3 regions of the Kitasatospora sp. McL0602 genome follow, and region 1 is predicted to be linked to each of the others. Evidence: riboswitches for the same ligand, from Rfam matches in the RefSeq annotation. Region 1 holds a riboswitch; each other region holds the start of a gene.
The links. A riboswitch is a leader RNA that binds a small molecule or an ion and turns the genes downstream of it on or off. The one in region 1 is predicted to bind cyclic di-AMP.

Region 2: another riboswitch for cyclic di-AMP. It lies ahead of ACR68M_RS12665 (transglycosylase family protein); the one in region 1 lies ahead of ACR68M_RS05690 (M23 family metallopeptidase).
Region 3: another riboswitch for cyclic di-AMP. It lies ahead of ACR68M_RS04675 (glycoside hydrolase family 16 protein); the one in region 1 lies ahead of ACR68M_RS05690 (M23 family metallopeptidase).

The regions. Positions count from the first base shown of each region.
Region 1 covers NZ_CP197246.1:1,206,591-1,212,959, forward strand. The annotation lists gene ACR68M_RS05675 (cytochrome P450) at 1-687, opposite strand, end outside; gene ACR68M_RS05680 (EI24 domain-containing protein) at 744-1,550, opposite strand; gene ACR68M_RS05685 (maleylpyruvate isomerase family mycothiol-dependent enzyme) at 1,625-2,344, shown strand; cyclic di-AMP (ydaO/yuaA leader) riboswitch at 2,649-2,807, shown strand; gene ACR68M_RS05690 (M23 family metallopeptidase) at 2,811-3,806, shown strand; gene ACR68M_RS05695 (DUF2809 domain-containing protein) at 3,901-4,314, shown strand; gene ACR68M_RS05700 (nucleoside deaminase) at 4,376-4,825, shown strand; gene ACR68M_RS05705 (class I SAM-dependent methyltransferase) at 4,856-5,488, shown strand; gene ACR68M_RS05710 (FBP domain-containing protein) at 5,479-5,973, opposite strand; gene ACR68M_RS05715 (TetR/AcrR family transcriptional regulator) at 6,046-6,369, shown strand, end outside.
Region 2 covers NZ_CP197246.1:2,803,600-2,809,968, forward strand. The annotation lists gene ACR68M_RS12650 (DUF501 domain-containing protein) at 1-205, opposite strand, end outside; gene ACR68M_RS12655 (FtsB family cell division protein) at 219-665, opposite strand; gene eno (phosphopyruvate hydratase) at 757-2,043, opposite strand; gene ACR68M_RS12665 (transglycosylase family protein) at 2,240-3,094, opposite strand; cyclic di-AMP (ydaO/yuaA leader) riboswitch at 3,098-3,267, opposite strand; gene ACR68M_RS12670 (cytochrome P450 family protein) at 3,479-4,729, opposite strand; gene ACR68M_RS12675 (SDR family NAD(P)-dependent oxidoreductase) at 4,887-5,315, shown strand; gene ACR68M_RS12680 (MazG family protein) at 5,273-6,265, opposite strand; gene ACR68M_RS12685 (SurA N-terminal domain-containing protein) at 6,305-6,369, opposite strand, start outside.
Region 3 covers NZ_CP197246.1:981,565-987,933, forward strand. The annotation lists gene ACR68M_RS04650 (ornithine cyclodeaminase family protein) at 1-246, shown strand, start outside; gene ACR68M_RS04655 (MaoC family dehydratase) at 269-760, opposite strand; gene ACR68M_RS04660 (hypothetical protein) at 839-2,203, shown strand; gene ACR68M_RS04665 (antibiotic biosynthesis monooxygenase) at 2,215-2,526, opposite strand; gene ACR68M_RS04670 (hypothetical protein) at 2,576-3,040, shown strand; gene ACR68M_RS04675 (glycoside hydrolase family 16 protein) at 3,058-4,284, opposite strand; cyclic di-AMP (ydaO/yuaA leader) riboswitch at 4,293-4,462, opposite strand; gene ACR68M_RS04680 (ribonuclease domain-containing protein) at 4,728-5,123, shown strand; gene ACR68M_RS04685 (MoaF-related domain-containing protein) at 5,296-5,625, shown strand; gene ACR68M_RS04690 (hypothetical protein) at 5,691-6,290, shown strand; gene ACR68M_RS04695 (alpha/beta hydrolase) at 6,299-6,369, opposite strand, start outside.

The DNA.
Region 1 (6,369 bases):
GAGGGCGGAGATCAGGTCGTCGGCGGGGTGGCGGCGGCGCTCGCGGCCGAGGGCGGCGATCACGCCCTGCATCCGGGCCAGCGCCCGCAGGCCGCGGCCTGGCACCCGGAGGCGGCTGCGGGCCACGCCGGTGTTCTCGGAGGCGTGGTCGATCTGCCGGAGGATCTCGCGGCGCTGCCGCTCGGGGATGCCCATCATGGTGCAGATGACCTGGTAGGGGAGTTCGGCGGCGACGGCGGTGACGAAGTCCTCGGGGCGCCGGGCGGTGAGGTCGTCGACGATCCGGGCGGAGATCTCCCGGATGTCGTCCTCGACCTTGGCGATCAGCCGCGGGGTGAAGGCGCGGGAGACGATCCGCCGGAGGTCGGCGTGGCGCGGGTCGTCCAGGTTGACCATCGAGTCGCCGAACAGCGTCCGGACCCAGCGGGCGGGTTCGGGGGTGGTGACGCCGGGCTCGCTGACGAAGACGGCCGGGGTGCGGCTGGCCTCGACCACGTCAGCGTGCCGGACGAGCGCATGGAAGCCCTTGCCGGTGCGGGGGTCGGTGCAGAAGGCCGGGCGCTCCAGCGCGCGGAGCCGGGCGAACTCGGCGGCCTGGTCGGCGGCCGGGAGCCGCCAGAACTCCGGCTCCGCCGGGTTCGGCCCGGGTACGGATTCGACCTTCGCGGTAACACCCGGTGCGCTCATGCGCATTTTATGGCGCATTGGCTGACCGGGTGTCAAATTGCCCTGCTTGGTACTATTTACCTAGAAATCCGCGCCTCATCCTCATCCTCGACCCCTACCTCCGCATCGAGTTCGGGGCCCTCGGTCGGTACGGGCGCCAGCTCGCGCGCCAGCAGCGTCGCCCCGGCCACCGCGCCCGGCATCAGCAGCACCGTCACCATCGGCACCAGGAAGAGCAGGACGAGCGGCGCCCCGAAACCGAGCGTCAGCCCGAGCCGACCGCGCAGCATCCGCAGCCGCTCACGCTGGGCGAAACCGCGCCGCTGGAGACCGACCGCCGTCAGCTCGACCGCCAGAAAATACCCCGAAATGCCTACCCCGACCACAGGTACCACGGTCTGCCCGAGCACCGGGATGAAGCCACAGGCGAACAGCACCAGCCCGAAGCCCACCACCCGCACCAGCACGGACATGCTGTCCCTGGCCGAGACCAGCAGCTCACGCCAGAGCGGCACCTCGGGGGCGGCCGGAGCCCCACCCTCGGTCTCGTCCACCTTCGCGCAGAGCGACTCGTAGAACGGCTGGCCGACCAGCAGCGTCACCGCCGTGAAGGTGACGGCCGCCAGCAGCGCCCCGCCACCGATCAGCGCCGCCGTCAGCACCCCGCGCAGCAGCCCCTGCCAGGGGGAGCCCCAGCCGTCGGCGAACGGCGTCGCCCAGTCGGCCAGGTCACCGGACCACACGGCCAGCGCGGCGAGCGCCGCGACGTACCCGACCATCGTGATCAGCGCCGGGATCATCCCGAAGCCCCACCACCGGCCGTGCCGTGCCACCCAGCGTTGCCCCTTGAGCAGGCAGCTGATCCCCGTCCCGAAATCTCGCATACCCGGCAGCCTACGACGGCGCCGCCGGGGATACCGATGGTCCCCCTGCCCGGCGGCGGCTACCGTCACTGACCATGGATCAGACCGAGTACATGCACGCCCTGCGCCGCGACGGCGCGCGGATGGCCGAGGCCGCCGCCGGCCGGCTCGACCTTCAGGTGCCCAGCTGCCCCGACTGGACGGTCGCCGAGCTGCTGCGGCACACCGGCCGGGTGCACCGCTTCTGGACGGCCATGGCCGAGCAGGCGCTCGCCGACCCGTCGACGTTCGAGCATGCGCCGCTCCCGGACGACGCCGAGCTCGTCGAGTGGTTCGCCGAGGGTGTCGAGACCTGCGCCGCGGCGCTGGAGGTGCTCGACCCCGCGTTGCCGCGCTGGACCTGGGCTAGCAGGAAGGACGTCGGCTTCATCCAGCGGCGGATGGCCCAGGAGACGGCCGTCCACTGCTGGGACGCGCTCGCCGCCGCCGGCCGGGACGAACCGGTCGAGCAGGCGCTCGCCCGGGACGGCGTGGACGAGTTCTTCGCGTACTTCACCGCCGACGAGCTGCCCACCGGACTCCCCGCGGCCGGGTTCCACCTGCACGCCACCGACGGCCCCGGCGAGTGGTCCGTCCGCGCGGTGGACGGCGCCTGGGCCGTCACCCACGAGCACGGCAAGGGCGCGGCAGCCGTCCGGGGCACCGCCTCCGACCTGCTCCTTCTGCTCTGGCAGCGCCGCTCCCCCGGGCAGCTGGAGACCTTCGGCGACGAGGCCGCACTCGCCGCCTTCCTCACGGGCTTCGACCTCTCCTGAATTGACGCATGCGCAACAAGAGTGAGCAGGGTCACCGCGCGGACGCCTGACGGCTGCGCTCCGTGACCACACGGGCGCGGCCTGGCGCCGAACTCACCGCTCGGCGAGCAGTGGTCACCGTGCGCGGTCGGTGCGCACACGCACGGCTTGATCCCCTGTTCGCAGCGTCATCGAATTCCCGGCCTTTGGGCCCTTGTTCGACCACCAACCTTGCTTCCCGACGGGCAATGAGTTTTGCTTCAGCGACTGCCCGGCCACTGACCGAGCAGGCCCAACGGGTGCAACGCCTAGTCCTGCCGGCACCCGTCGGACACCACTGAGCTCTGTAACGGCAGGAGCGGGGGACCCAGGTAAGTTGCCGACCGGACACTGTCCGGCCGGCTTGGGGTGAAGCCGCGCTTGCGGCCGGGCAACTCCAGCCCGAACCCGACAGCTCACCTCGCCGGCGTCGGAGAGGAACTGACCCATGTCCGCACTGGGCAACCACGGCCGTACTCGTCTGACCCGTATCGGCATCACCACGGCGCTCGCCGCCTCGGCGCTCGCCCTCCCCCTGATCGGCGCCGCCTCCGCCCACGCGGACCAGGCCCCGGCCGCCCCGCACTCCTTCCGCACCAGCGCCGACGCCGTCACGGTGCCGACGCACGCCGCCACCCCGGCGGCCGCACCCGCCGCCGCCGCTCCGGCCGCTGCGCCCGCCACTGCGGCTCCGGCCACGTACAAGGTGGTCGGCGGCGACAGCCTGTCGAAGATCGCCGACGCCCAGCACGTGGACGGCGGCTGGCACAAGCTCTACGACGACAACCGCACCGTCGTCGGCGGCAACCCGAACCTGATCTTCGCCGGCCAGCAGCTCACCGTCGGCGCCAAGGCCACCCCGGCCGCCGCCCCGGCCCCTGCCAAGCCCGCCACCCCGGCCCCCGCCGCCGCGCCGCAGGCCGCCAAGCCCGCGAAGCCGGCCAAGCCCGCCACCACCACGGTCTCGTACAGCACCAAGGCGAGCACCCAGACCGCCGCCAAGGCCGCCCCCGCCCCGGCCGCCGTCGCCAGCACCTCGGGCTTCACCGCCCCGGTGGCCAACCCGCACATCAACGAGGCGTACGGCGTGCCCGGCACCATGTGGGCCAGCGGCCACCACACCGGCGTCGACTTCGCCGCCTCCGTCGGCACCAGCCTCCGGGCCGTCGGCAACGGCACCGTCGTCTCCGCCGGGAACGGCGGCGCGTACGGCAACCAGATCATCATCAAGCTCGCCGACGGCAAGTACGCCCAGTACGCGCACCTGTCCTCGATCGGCGTGTCCGCCGGGCAGTCGGTGACCGCCGGGCAGCAGATCGGCCTCTCCGGCGCGACCGGCAACGTGACCGGCCCGCACCTGCACTTCGAGATCCGCACCACCCCGAACTACGGCTCGGACATCGACCCGATCGCGTACCTCCGCGCTCACTCGGTCAACGTCTGACCGCTGTAGCAGCAACCGCCCCGGCCGCCCGTGACACCCACGTCACGGGCGGCCGGGCGTTTTCCGTTCGCCGGTCGGTCTTAGGGTGACGATCATGGACGACCAAGGAACAGCCGCCCTGGGCCGCCGACGGCTCGCCGCAGCGGGCGCCGGTGCCCTCACCATCGCCACCGCCCTCACCCTCCGGGCGGCGGCCGGGGGCGACTTCACCAAGTACGCCGGGGACGCCCTCTACACCGTGCTGCTCCACACCCTGGTCGTGCTCGCCGTACCCCGGGTGCGGCCCCGCACGGCCGCCGCCGTCGCCCTCGGGCTGAGCTGGGCCGTCGAGTTCGCCCAGCTCAGCCCCGTACCCGCCGAGCTCTCCGCGCACAGCACCGCCGCCCGGCTCGTCCTCGGCACCACCTTCAACCCGGCCGACCTGCTCTGCTACGTCGTCGGCGCGGCCGCCGCCCTACTCGTCCACCAGCTGACGACCCGGCGGCAGGCCGCTGTCCGGGCCGCCTGAGTGGGGTACCTTCCGAAAGGTCGGCGGGGCAGGTCCGGTCGGGTCGGTGGGAGGAGTTCCGATGGAGCGTTCGGTGGCTGAGCGGATGCTCGCGGTGGCGGTCCAGGAGGCCCGAGCCGGGCTGGCGGAGGGCGGCATCCCGATCGGTGCGGCGCTCTTCGGGCCGGACGGCGAGGTGCTCGGGCGCGGGCACAACCGGCGGGTGCAGGACGGCGATCCGTCGCTGCACGCGGAGACCGCTGCCTTCCGGGCAGCCGGGCGGCTGCGCGGGTACGGGCGGACGACGATGGTGACGACGCTCTCGCCGTGCTGGTACTGCTCGGGCCTGGTACGGCAGTTCGGGATCGGCAGGTTGGTCGTGGGCGAGGCCCGGACGTTCGTCGGCGGCCACGACTGGCTGGCCGAGCACGGCGTGCAGGTGACGGTGCTGGACGACCCGGAGTGCGCCACGATGATGGCCGAATTCATCGACCGGCAGCCGGAATTGTGGTCCGAGGACATCGGCGAGTAGAGCTGCCGGGCGCGGCACTAGGCTGTCCGGATGATCGATCCGAACACACTTGCCAGCACAGCCGGTTACGCCGAGGCCGCCGACGCACTCGCGGAGCAGTACGAGAGCGTCACCCTCGCCGAGGTGCACCGCGACGTGCTGCACCTGTTCCCCACCCGACCCTCAGCAGTGCTGGATGTCGGCGCGGGCAGCGGACGGGACGCCGCCGCGCTGGCCCGACTCGGGCACCAGGTCGTCGCCGTCGAGCCGACCGGCGAACTCCGCGCCCTGGCCCGGCAGATCCACGCCGACCAGGCGGTCGAATGGGTCGACGACTCGCTCCCCGGGCTGCGGACGCTCCGCGAGGCGGGCCGGTCCTTCGACCTGATCCTGCTGACGGCGGTCTGGATGCACCTGGACGCGGAGCAGCGCGGCTCGGCGATGGCAGCGCTGCGCGAACTGCTCGCCCCCGGCGGCCGGTTGGTCCTCTCGCTGCGGCACGGCCCCGTCCCGGCCGGGCGTCGGATGTTCGACGTCTCGGCGGACGAGACCGTGCGACTGGCCCGTGACCACGGGCTCGACCTGCTGCACCTCAGCGAGCGGGCGGACCCGCACGACCGGCCCGGGGTGAGCTGGAGCTACCTGGGGCTGCGACCGGCGGCCGCCGACCCCGCTCAGACGTAGAGCTTGTCGAGGAAGCCGAACAGCTTCTCCCGGGTGCGCTCGATCTGCTCCTCCAGGCTGAGCGACTCCTCCAGCCGGTTGCCCGCCTGGGGCGACTTGAGGCCGCGCACGTAGAGCGAACAGGCCAGGTCGGTGCACATGTGCAGGCCGACGGTGTTGCCGTCCCGACCGGCCTGGCCGGCCTTGCGGGCGGCCAGCAGCGAGACCCCGCTGCCGGGGTGGGTGGTCAGGCAGAGACTGCACATGCTGCGGTGCAGGAACCCCCGGCTCTGGCTGGCGGAGCGCAGCGTCACGCCCACCAGGCGGCCGTCGCGCTCGGCGACCAGGTAACTGCGGTCGGGCGCGCCCGGGTCGCGCCAACCCACGAAGTCCAGATCCGGCCAGGGGAGCTCGGCCAGGTCACGCGGTACGGCGAGGCGCTGGGCCTCCCCCTTCGAGCAGTTGACGAACGACGCCCGGATGTCTGTCTCGGTCAGTGGCTTCATGTGGTCGACGCTAACCTGCCTAGGTATATTAGGCAAAACATTAATTGCTCTAGGTTCCTAGGAGGCACACCCGTGGCTCGTGCAGGTCTGACAACCGAGCGGGTGGTCCTGGCCGCCGCCGAACTCGCCGACACCATCGGCTTCGACAACGTGACGGTCTCCGCAGTCGCGCGCGGCTTCGGCGTCAAGGACGCCAGCCTCTACTCGCACATCCGGAACCTCCAGGACCTGCGGACGCGGATCGCCGTCCTGGCCGCCACCGAGTCCACCGAACGCATCACCCTGGCCGTCGCCGGACGCTCCGGCCGGGACGCCCTGACCGCCTTCGCCGACGCCTACCGCGACTACGCCCTCGCCCACCCCGGCCGCTACGCCGCAGGCCAGGTCCGGATCGAC
Region 2 (6,369 bases), 1.6 Mb from region 1:
CGGCCTTGGGGCAGGTCAGGTAGTACAGCGTCGGGAACGGCGTACCGTCCGGCAGCCGGGGCGCCGTCTCGACGACGTCCGGGTTGCCGCACGGGCAGCGGTGCGCGACGCCGCGCAGGCCGCGCGGGACACGGCCGAGCTGGGCGGCGATGGCGGCGACGTCGGTGTCGGAGACGTCGGGGGACACGGAGTTCTCAGAGGTCATGGGGGTGCTGTCTCTAGCGGGGGGCGGGGGCAGGGGGTACGGCGGCGTCGGCCTGGTCGACCGACTCCCAGACGCTGGTGTACCAGGGCTGGGCGGCAGCCTTCGCCTTCGGAGCCGACGCCGGGTCGGCAGCGGAGGGCCGGGAGGAGGAGAGGGGGGCCAGGTCGACGGCGACGAACGGCGTCTCCCCGGGCATCGCGTAGTGCAGCCGCTCGCGGGCCTGCGTCCGCACGTACGCCGGGTCCTGCCAGCGGGCGCGCTCCTTGCCGAGCTGCTCGACCTGCTGCCTGGCGTGCTCGGCCCTGGCCCGCTGGTCGGCGATCTCGGAGCGCTGCGCGATGAACTGCCGCGTCGGGTAGGCAAGGATCGCGACGAGCGAGCAGAGCACCAGGACGAGGACGGTCGCCCGGCTGGTGAAGCGCGGCCGCGCCACCAACCCCGGGATCTTCCACTTGGCCACTCTCGCCCACCCCTCCTTGTGTCGCGCCGATGCCCCGGCACCCACCCTACGGGGTGGGCGCCGGGGCATCGGTCAGGCGTGCTGTGCCGGGTTACTCCGCAGAGCGGAAGCGCGGGAAGGCGCCGCGACCCGCGTACTCGGCGGCGTCGTCGAGGATCTCCTCGATGCGCAGCAGCTGGTTGTACTTGGCGACGCGCTCGGAGCGGGCCGGGGCGCCGGTCTTGATCTGGCCGCAGTTGGTGGCGACGGCGAGGTCGGCGATGGTGACGTCCTCGGTCTCGCCGGAGCGGTGCGACATCATGCAGCGGTAGCCGTTGCGCTGGGCCAGCTCGACGGCGTCCAGGGTCTCGGTCAGCGAACCGATCTGGTTGACCTTCACCAGCAGCGCGTTGGCGGTGCCGGTCTCGATGCCCTGGGCCAGGCGGGCCGGGTTGGTGACGAACAGGTCGTCACCGACCAGCTGGACCTTGTCGCCGAGCTTGTCGGTCATGGCCTTCCAGCCGTCCCAGTCCGACTCGTCCAGCGGGTCCTCGATGGAGACCAGCGGGTACGCCTCGACCAGACCGGCGTAGTACTCGATGAGCTCCTCCGCCGAGAGCGCCTTGCCCTCGAACTGGTACGCGCCGTCCTTGTAGAACTCGGAGGCGGCGACGTCCAGGGCGAGCGCGACGTCCTTGCCGGGCACGTAGCCGGCCTTCTTGATGGCCTCGGTGATGAGGTCGAGGGCCTCGCGGTTGGAGTCCAGGTTCGGGGCGAAGCCGCCCTCGTCGCCCAGGCCGGTGGAGAGGCCGCGCTCCTTCAGGACACCCTTGAGGGTGTGGTAGACCTCGACGCCCCAGCGGACGGCCTCGGAGAAGGACTCCGCGCCGATCGGAGCGATCATGAACTCCTGGATGTCGACGTTGGAGTCCGCGTGCGAACCGCCGTTGAGGATGTTCATCATCGGGACGGGCAGCACGTGCGCGTTCGGGCCACCGAGGTAGCGGAACAGCGGCAGGTCGGCGGCCTCGGCGGCGGCGTGCGCCACGGCGAGGGAGACGCCGAGGATCGCGTTGGCGCCCAGCGAACCCTTGTTGTCGGTGGCGTCCAGGTCGATCATGGCCTGGTCGATCAGCCGCTGCTCGGTGGCGTCGTAGCCGACCAGCTCCGGGCCGATCTGCTCGATGACGGCCAGGACGGCCTTCTCCACGCCCTTGCCGAGGTAGCGGTTCTTGTCGCCGTCACGCAACTCGACCGCCTCGAAGGCACCGGTGGAGGCGCCGGACGGGACGGCGGCACGGCCGGTGCTGCCGTCGTCGAGACCGACCTCGACCTCGACCGTGGGGTTGCCGCGCGAGTCGAGAATCTCACGGGCTACGACGACATCAATGGACGGCACGAGGCATCTCCTTGCGGAAGCGGGATGTGAAGTCGTTACGACCAGAGCCTAACCTCACCCGGGCCTCCAGCCGTGCTGACCCAGGCTCCGTCTCACCGTGTGGCCTGCCTACTCGCCAGTAGTTCACCTGCTGGGACCTGCTGGAACCCGCTGGAACGCGGCAGGGGTCGACCCCTGCCGCGTTCCGGCCGGAGCGTCAGGCGAGGTTGAGCACCTGGCCCGGGAGGATCAGGTCCGGGTCGCCGCCGACGGTCTGCCTGTTGCCGTCGTAGAGGGTGTGCCAGCCGCCGGAGACGCCCTGCGCCTGGGCGATGCTCGACAGGGTGTCACCGGCCTTGACGGTGTAGCCGTGGCCGGAGACTGCGGGCTTGGCAGCGGGCTTGGCAGCCGGGGTCGGGGTGGCTGCGGGTGCCTGGGCCGGAGCCTGGGCCGGGGCGGCGAACTGGTTGTAGATGCTCTGGTGGCTGGTCCAGTACCAGCCACCGTCCTTCTGGTACCAGTACTTGCCGGAGCCGGCGTCGTACCCGGCCTTGCCCGGGAAGCCCGGGGTGGCGGCGGCGGGGGCGCTCGGCGCGGCGGGCCGGGCCGGCTTGGCGGCCTTCTTGCTGCCCGCCGAGGGGGTCGAGGCGGTCGGGGCGACGTCCGAGCTGGTGTCGACCGAGGCGGCCGAACCGCCCTTGCCCAGACCGGCCTTGACCGAGCAGACCGGCCAGGCGCCCGGCCCCTGCGAGGAGAGCACCCGCTCGGCGACGGCGATCTGCTGACCCTTCGTCGCCTGGTTGGCCTGCCCGGCGTACTGGCCGCCGCCGAAGGCCTTCCAGGTGCTGGAGGTGAACTGGAGACCGCCGTAGAAGCCGTTGCCGGTGTTGATGCCCCAGTCGCCGCCGCTCTCGCAGTCGGCGACCTTGTCCCAGGTCGTGACGGGGGCCGCGTGGGCGCCGGAGGCGGCCAGCAGCGGGAGCGCGAGGCCGACGCCCGCCACACCTGCGACGGCGATCGCCTTCTCGGTCTGCGTACGACGACGATGACGGCCCGAACCGGTGAAGAGCATGACGAATTCCCTCTCCGCACGCCTACGAAGTGAGCTGTCGGGTTCGGACCGGGAGGTGGCCCGGCCGCGTACCGGCGGATCGCTCCGCCGGGTGCGGCTTCACCCCAAGCCGTGGAGGACGGCACCAAACCTGGGTCCTCCGCCCCTGCCCAAGGGTCTGGTCGAGTGCCCGGGAGCGCGGCGGGCAGGGTTCGGCGTACCGCGCACGGGGTCCGCAGCTGCGGACATCAGGGACCATAGGCAGATCAACTGACAGATCACAAGCTCATATCGCCGACATCACACGGGAATTACGGACCGTCATTGATTGTCCACAAACCGTGGAGGTATGTCCGGATTGATGCGTATTCAGACCGCTGCCAGGGCCGTTGATGCGACGCGCCGTCATTCGGCGGTGAACGACACCGGCAACTCCCGCAGCCCCCGCATGATCAGGCCACCACGCCAGCGCAGATCGTCCGGATCGGCGGCCAGTTGAAGATCCGGCAGCCGGGTGAGCAGTGCACTCAGCGCCGCCTGCCCCTCCAACCGGGCCAGCGGGGCGCCGATGCAGTAGTGGATGCCGTGGCCGAAACCCAGGTGCGGGTTGTCCTTGCGCGCCAGGTCGAGGACGTTCTCGTCGGCGAACCTCGCCGGGTCGCGGTCCGCCGCCGCGAGCACCACCAGCACCGGGTCACCGGCCGGGATGTCGACCCCGCCGATGGTCAGCGGCCGGGTCGCGTACCGCCAGGTGGCGAGCTCCACCGGGCCGTCGTAGCGCAGCAGTTCCTCGACGGCGGTGGCCAGCAGCTCCGTCTCGCCGCGCCGCAGCGAATCCTGGAGCAGCGCCCGCTGCTCGGGGTGCCCGAGCAGCGCGTACAGGCCGTTCCCGATCAGGTTCACGGTGGTCTCGAAGCCGGCGAAGAGCAGGATGAAGGCCATCGCGGCGGCCTCGTTCTCCGTCAGGTGCTCGCCGTGGTCACTGGCCCGGATCAGCCCCGAGATCAGGTCGTCGCCGAGATCGGCGCGCTTGCGGTGGATCAGCTCCAGCAGGTACGCCCGCATCTTCTTCACCGCCCGCGCGACGCCGCCGCGCGGCCCACCGCTCTGCCCCGGCTTGGCGTGCCGGATCATCATCCCGGCCCAGTCGCGGAAGTCGTCCTGGTCCTCCTCCGGCACGCCGAGCAGGTCGCAGATCGCGTAGATCGGCAGCGGGAAGGCGAACTCGTGGATCAGGTCGGCCGAGCCGCGCGCCGCGAAGCCGTCGATCAGCCGGTCGGTGAGCTGCCGCACCCGGGGCTCGAACTCGGCCACCCCGCGCGGGGTGAACGCCTTGGAGACGAGCCGCCGCAGCCGGGTGTGGTCCGGCGGGTCGATGTTGAGCAGGTGCGTCATCAGCTCCGCCTGCCGCTCCCCCGGGATGCCGGTGCGGCCGGTGCTGCGGCTGTGGTGCGCGGGGTTCTTCGAGAGCCGCGCGTCGGCCAGCGCCTGCCGGGCGTCCGCGAACCGGGTCACCAGCCAGGCCTCGACCCCGCTCGGCAGCGTGGTGCGGTGCACCGGGGCGTGCTCGCGCAGCCACGCGTACGCGGGGTAGGGGTCGGCGGCGAACTCCCAGGTGAAGAGTTCAGGCTGGCTGGTTTCGGGCTTGTCCGGCATGTCACGAAGGTATCTGCTGCAAGGAGGAGTGAGCCTGGTCACCTGGCGGGTAATCCCTGTTGCGGGGGGTCGCGGCGTGCCTACGATCCTCCGATAGCCGTTGGGCGGCCGTGCGGTGCCGGCCCACGGTTTTGTTGCTCTCAGGGAGGAGCTGGCCATGCGCGTAGCCGGGGCAGTGGTGGTGATCGCGGTACTTCGCGGCGGTTCGGGGGCCGATCTGGCCCGACGGTTCGCCGCCGCCGGTGCCGCCGGCATGCTCATCGCCGACCAGCACCCCAGCAGTGCCGAGGACCTCGCCGCCGAGCTCGACCGGCCGGGCTGCCCGGTGGTCGGCGTGTGCAGCGACATCCACCAGCCGAGCGACGTCGCCGCCCTGGTCGACACCGCCGCCAAGCACCTCGGCCCGATCGACCTCTTCTGCGTCACCGGCCCGGACGGCGAGCGGATCGTCTCGCTGGACGAGCTGCCCCGCCACCTCGACCCGCTCGCCGAACTGCTCGCCGTGGTCGGCGAGGCGATCGGCGAGGTCATCCCGGCCCAGCGTCAGCCCGCCAGCCCCTCAGCCGCCCGCACCGCGCTCCGGTAGTCGCGCGCGGCCGCCCGCAGCGCCGCGTCCACGTCGACGCCCGCGTCGTGCGCCCGCTGCACCACGGCCAGCAGCAACGCCCCCGCCGACTCCGCCGTGAGCTCGGCGGGCAGCTCGTACGCCTCGTCCGGCACACCCGCGACCCCGGCCCGGCGCACCCGCGAGACCAGCTTCGCCGCGTACGCCAGCGCGGGCAGCCCCGCCGGGACGCCGTCCAGCGCCGACTCGCGCTGCTTCTCCGCCGCCTTCAGCTGCTCCCAGTTGGCCTCCACCTGGGCGGCGTCGGCCGCGTCGACGTCGCCGAACACGTGCGGGTGCCGGTACATCAGCTTCTCTACGATGTCGCCCGCGACGTCGTCGACGGTGAACGGGTCCTCCGGGTGCTCCTCGGCGATCCGGGAGTGGAACATCACCTGGAGCAGGACGTCGCCGAGCTCCTCGCGGAGCGTCTCCCGGTCGCCCTCCTCGATCGCCTCGACCAGCTCGTAGGCCTCCTCGACCAGGTACTTCACCAGGCTCTCGTGCGTCTGCTCGGCGTCCCACGGGCAGCCGCCGGGCGAGCGCAGCCGGTCCATCACCGACACCAGGTCGAGCAGCCGCGAGCCCGGCAGGTCGTACGAGCCCGGCAGCACCTCGATCTCCGGCACCTGCCCGGCCTCCTCGACCGCGATCCGCGCCAGCGCGTCCGTCAGCCCCGGGTCACCGTCCGGGCTGCCCAGCCAGACCACCGACCCGGCCCCCACCAGCAGCCTGGCCAGCGCGGGCGCACTCCCCCGCTCGACCACCTCGACCGTCACCCCCGCCTGCCGGACGGCCGCGAGCTGCGGGTGCAGCCCGTCCCCCGCCAGCACCCGGTCGGCGCCCCGCAGCGCCTCCCAGGCCGGCCACGAGAGCAGCCCCGGCGCGACGCGGTGGGTGGTGGTCAGCAGAATCAGCTTCGAAGTCTCCACGGTGCGAACCTACCCCGCCCGTGGACCGCCCAGGGCGTGTTAGGCCGCTGCCACCGGCTGCGGCAGCCAGGCGTCGGGGGCGTCGACCAGGGAGATCTGCTGCG
Region 3 (6,369 bases), 230 kb from region 1:
GTCCTGCTGGCAGACTCGTTCGTCCTGGTCGAGGACCGGGCCGTCGCCGTGGAGGACGCCGGGGAGGTACGGGCCGCGCTGGCCGCCGGGCTGATCAAGGCCGGTGACCTGCACGAGCTGGGCGCCCTGGCCCGTGGGGCACCGGGCCCCGACGGCCGCACCTCGGTCTTCCGCAGCGTGGGGATGGCGATCGAGGACACGGCCGCCGCGGCCGCCCTGTACGAGGCGGCCGTCGGCGGACGCTAGGGGCTGATGCCGGGGGGCGAGATCAACTCGCCTCTCGGCAGCGGACCATGAAGGACCGCTCGAACACGATGACGGTCTCACCGGTCGCCTTGATGCCGGTGGTCTCGACCGTGATGATGCCCTGCCCCGGCCGGGACTTGGAGAGCCGCTTGTCGAGTATCCGGCTCGTCGCGTACAGCGTGTCGCCGACGAACACCGGGTCCTTCAGGCGGACCTTGTCCCAGCCGAGGTTGGCCACCGCGCGGGCCGACAGCGCCTGGACGGTCATGCCGCCGACCAGGCACAGCGTGATCCCGCTGTTCACCAACACCCGCCCGTACTCGGCGCTCTCGCCGTAGTGCCGGTCGAAGTGCAGCGGGTGCTGGTTCATCGTCAGCAGGGTGAGCCAGGTGTTGTCCGTCTCGGTGAGCGTGCGGCCCGGCCAGTGCCGGATCGTCATGCCGGGCTCGAAGTCCTCGTAGTCCCCGCCGTGTTCCTCGACGTACTCGTTGTCCTGCACTCGGCGCAGCGTCATGCGTCGGCCCTCCCCTGGGTGGCAGCTCGGTCGGCCACCAGGTTATCCGTACAGACGTTCAGACTCTGGAGAACACCCATGAACGCGCTCACCCCCAGCGGCACCCGTGCGGCCTCGGGGCACCCGTGGTTCGGCAGCCACCAGTTCGCGCCCGCCGCGTCGGCGGACACCGTCCGGCAGATGCTGCGGCACGAGATCCGGGACACCGGCTGGCCGTACCAGCCGTTGCTGCCCGGGGCGCCGCTCACGCTGCCGCGCGCCTCGTACACCGAGCTGTTCCGGGTGACGGCGGCGCTGCTCGACCTGATCCGCCGCACCGCGCTGGAGAGCGCGCCCGACACGGCCGGGCGGCTGGCGGCGTACGCGATGCCGGAGAGCGAGCACCAGCTGTTCGTGGCGGACCAGTTCACCGAGGAGCGGTACGCCGACTGCGTGGCCCGGCCGGATGTGGTGATCGGCGAGAACGGGCCGCAGTTCCTGGAGTTCAACGTCAGCGGGGCGCTCGGCGGGGTGGTGGAGACGCACTGCCGGCTGGAGGTGTGGCGCAGGCTGTACGCCGACGACCAGGGCCGACTGCCGTTCGCCTCACAGGACCCGTTCGCGGTGCGGGCCGGGATGTTCCGGGACCTGGTGGCCGAGCTGGGGGTGGCGCCCCGGCTGGCGGTGGCCGGCAGCGCCCGGGACCAAGGGGTGGAGTCCGCCCGGTACTTCGAGATCGAGACCGACTACCTCAACAACCACGGGGTGACGGCCCGCTTCTTCGAACCGGAGGACCTGCACGAGGCCTGGGACTGCGCACCGCACCTGCGCTACCCGCTGGGGCTGCGGAACTTCACCATCCCGGACTGGGTGGATCTCGGCATCGACCGGGCGCCGGTGCAGGCCGCGCTGGACAACGGCTGCCTGCTGGTCGGCACCCAGACCTCGACCTTCCTCTCCAGCAAGCTGACCATGGGCCTGTTGTCGGAGGGGCGGCCGTGGATGAGCACCGCCGAACGCGCCCTGGTCGACCGCTACCTGCCGTGGACGCGGGTGCTCTCGCAGCGCTGGACGAACCGGGGTGACCAGAAGGTCGACCTCGTCCGGTTCGCCGTCGACAACCGGGAGTTGCTGGTGCTCAAGGAGAGCATCGGGATGAGCGGCAAGCAGGTCGTGCTCGGCCGCGAGACCGAGCAGGCCGCCTGGGAGGCGGCGGTGCACCGGGCCGCCGAGGCGGGCACCAGCGTGCTGCAGGATTTCGTCGCACCGCTCACCTGCCCGCAGGTGATGATCGCCGACGGCGCGGACGAGGCCCACGAGGCCTCGGTGGCCCCGGTGTTCGGCCCGCTGCTGTTCGGCGGCCGCCCGGCGGGCATCTTCGCGCGCTTCTTCGGCGACGGCACCGCGGGCGTGGTCAGCGTCTACGGCGCCGGCAGCTCGGACAACTGCGTGGTGGCCGTGTAATCGCGCCTCGGTCAGACGACTGCCAGCGGGCCCGGTTGGGTGACCGTCAGGTCGAAGACGGTCAGCTGCGGCTCGGCGCCGACCTGCTTGAAGAGCCTCGGCGCCGCGGCCAGCTTCGGGTTCGAGCGGACGGCGTCCAGGGCTGCCTTGTCCCGCCAGAGGCTCTGCACCCGCCAGAGCCCGTCGGGCCCGCGCAGCAGCTCCGTCCGGACCAGCCCGTCGGGCAGTGGCCCTGCCACCAACTCCCGGTACGACCTCACCAGCTCGTCCTCGCGGCCCGCCGGGACGACCGCACTGACCTCACTCAACACCTGTCCGGACATCGCCCTCACCTCCGTCACTCCAGGCTACGCCGCTGCTTATAGTCACCACATGCGTACTTTCGGTGGGCGAGCGGTGCTCGCGGTGGCGGCGGCGGTTCTGGCGATGGTCGGCACGGTGGCGGCCGCCCCCTCCGACTCCGATCTGGAGGTCGTCCGGATCGATCCGGACGCGGCCCCGCCGGGCGGTCTCACCACCGTGCACGGCTTCGTGGCGAACCTGGGCCCGGAGGCGGCGGCCTCGCCGTTCACGGTGGAGATCGACGTGCCCGTCGGGTTCACCTTCGAGGGGCCGTACTTCCCCGCCGGGTGCGTCCGGTCGGCCGCCGGGCACGTCGTCCGCTGCACCTTCGGCGCCGGGCTCCCGCAGGGGCGGACGGCCACCGCGCTGGCCCCGGTCCGGGTGAACGGCAACGTGCCCCCCGGCACGAAGGCCGAGGGGCACGTCAGGGTGTTCGGGCTGGACGACCGCCACCCGGGGAACAACGGCACGCCGTTCACCCTCACCGTCACATGAGGGTCACGAGGTGACGGTCAGCGGTAGACCCGCACGTAGTCGGCGGCCATGGTGATCGGGGCCGAGCCCGACGGGCCCGGGTGGTACTGCCCTGCGCCCACCGACAGGTTCAGGATCAGGTACGCCGACCAGTTGGTGCCGACGCCGGTGCCGTCGGAGAAGACCTTCACGCCGTTGACGTACCAGTCGACCGAGTTCGCTCCGTAGTAGGTGCCGATCGTGACCCACTTGTCGGCGCCGACGGCGTTGGCGTCGGTGTAGTACTTCAAGCCGGACTTGACGTGGTTGGTCAGCTCCAGCAGGTTCGGGTTGTCGGGGTGGTACTCGAAGGAGTCGATCTCCCCGTTGCCGTTCTTCCACGTCCACAGCGCGGGCCAGGCACCCGACCCGGCGGGCAGCTTGACCCGGGTCTCGGCGTAGTCACCGGTCTTCACCTGGAAGCCCTCCTTCGAGCCCTCCGTGGTCAGCAGGCCGGTGTCCCAGGCCTGCTTGCCGTTCTCCAGCGTGTGGCTGGAGGGAGTCGCGGTGAAGGTGGCCACGCCGTTGGCGACGCTGACGTTGCTCTTGTTGAGCCAGTCGAGCTTGTTGTCGTCCGGGTTGTGGTTGCCGTACTTGTACGCGGTGCTCTGGTCGCCGACCCAGCGGTCGCCCCAGCTGACGGCGCTGTTGAACTCGTCCGACCAGGTCAGCGCCTTGCCGGGGACCGGCGAACCGGTGCTCGGGGTCGGCGGCGGCGTGGGCGCCGGGGTGGGGGTGGGCGTGGGGGCCGGGGTGGGTGTCGGAGTCGGGGTCGGCTTCGGCGCGGGGGCGGGCGTGGGGGCCGGAGCCGGGGCGGGCGCCGCGCCGGAGACGGTCAGCGCGTGGGCGGCCAGGTTGTGCCAGCTGCCGGAGTAGTCCTGCCAGAAGCCGAACTGGGTGTACGTCCCGGCCGGGAGGGTGCGGGCGCCGGTGGTGATCGACACCCCGCTCGGGCAGATCCGCACGTTGGAGGCGGAGCCCGGGAAGTCGAGGTTGCGCCCGGCCGCGTCACGGACGCCGACCCCGAGGGTCTTCGCCGTGAAGCAGGAGCTGGAGTGCACCGTCAGGCCCGCCGAGGCGGCCGTGCCCGCAGCCATCGCGGCGGGGGTGAGACGGTCCTGGGTGACGCCGACGGCGGCCTGAGCCTGGCCGGCGAGCGGGACGGCGACCAGGGCGGCGGCGCCGGCGATCGCTCCGAGACGGGCAGGGGTGGCGGGTATGCGCATGGGGGTGGCCCTCTGAGACGCCTGCGAGGTGAGCTGTCGGATTCGGGCCTCAAGGGTCTGGCCCGGCCGCTTGTGGGAGCGGCTTCACCCCAAGCCGGGCCCCGGCGCGCCCGTAGGCGCGAGGAGCACGGCGACTGACCTGGTTCCCCCGCTCCTGTCCGGTTTCTCCGGTTCGGCTGCCTGCCGGCGGGTGGACAGGATTCGGCGTCCCGACGGCAGGGTCCGCGAGACGCGGACGACCTGTGCAGGCTAGGCAGCTTGTTCGTGATCAAACAAGAAAACGGCGCGAGACAAGGCTCACACCGCAGCGCACCGCACTGGCGTGCGGATCTCCGAGGTCGGTCCGTACGCCACAAGTCGCCCGCGTTCCCTGCTAGTTACCCGTGGGTGAAGTCTTCGCTCAGGGCTTCCGCCGGGCCCGGCCGGGCCTCCAGACTGCTGGCATGCGAATCACTCTACGCGCGTTGCAGACGCGTGCCGTCTCCGCTGCAGCTGTCGGCCTGCTCACGCTGGCCCCCACCGTCGTGTTCGCCGCCGACGCCCATGCCACCGTCAGTGGCAGCGTCTGCAAGACCGCCCTGCCCAGCCAGGCGAACGACACCCTGGCCCTGATCGCCAAGGGCGGCCCCTACCCCTACTCGCAGGACGGCGTCGTCTTCCAGAACCGCGAAGGCGTGCTGCCCTCCCAGAGCACCGGGTACTACCACGAGTACACGGTCATCACCCCGGGTGCCCCCACCAGAGGCACCCGCCGGATCATCACCGGCAAGACGTACCACGAGGACTACTACACCTCCGACCACTACGTGACGTTCTACAAGGTCAACTTCAGCTGCTGACCCCTGCCACACCCTTCGCCGCCCCGCGCCACCGCCACCGAATTGCAACCACGGCGCAGCGCCCCGGTCGGATAGGTTGGGTGGGTGCGACCGGCTCTCCGGGCGCACCCACCGCCGCACCCCCAGGTGCAGCACCAGCCGCTTCGAGACCGAGACGAGGGACCTCCCGAAGATGACCGCGCCCCTGCCAGGCTTCGCCGGACGCACCTACCTCTTCCAGGTCGACAACGGCGCCGCCTTCCGCAACGCCTACTCCGCCGACGGGACGCGGCTGCGCTGGGAGGGCCTCGGCGAGTCGGCCGGCCAGTGGGAGGACGTCTCCCTGCACGTCGCCCAGGTCGGCCCCGCGCTCTACTTCGTCAGCTGGACGGAGGCGAGCGGCATCACCGTCAGCCACGTCATGGACCTCACCGCGATGACCGTCCGCGCCTTCTGGACGTACGAGGGCGAGGGTGGCCGGGTCGGCGAGCTGCACACCGGCAAGCTGGAGCAGCTGGCCTGAGCCACCGGCCGGCCAGTGGCTCGAAACCCGTCGACGCGGGCGGGCCCGGCCCGTAGCCTCGCCGGGTGCCCGTACCCCGCAGCATCGACTCCTGGCAGCAGGTCGAATCCCGGCAGGGCTTCGCCGCCCACCTCTGGTTCCTCGCCCGCGACAGCGAGCGGGCCTGCCTCGCGCCGGACAGCCGCGCCCCCGCCGCCCGCCGCTGGGCCCACCGGAGCATCGACAGCTTCCTGCGCGGCTGGGGCCGGGTGCTGGACGGCCTCGCCGACGGCACCGAGCCGCCGTACGGAGAGACCACCGGGCAGCTGGGCTGGCAGGGCCTCGCCCGGCAGCTCGACACCGCCCGCGCCACCCCGCCGGGCTCCGGGCCGGTGCTCGCCGACCCGGCCGCCGACTCCGACTCCATCTCCGACGAGGTGACCACCGCGACGGAGCTGCGCCGCTACCTCGACGCCCTGGCCGCCGACTTCCTCCGGGACGAGCGCGAGCAGCGCACCCTGAGCGCCCTGACCGCCCGGGGCGGCTGGGCGCACCACGCCCTGCCGAGCTGGCTCGGCGCCTGGAGTGCCTGGGTGGCGGCCGAATCGCCCCTGCACGCCGAGCTGGAGCCGGTCACCTGGCGGTCGGTCGCCCTGCAGCTCTCGGCGGCGCGGGTGTACGAATAACCGGCGCGTCAGCTGGCGCCGGCCGGGACGGTGAGGTGCCCGGAGAGCCACTCCAGGGCGGGCGGCAGCAGGCGCGTCC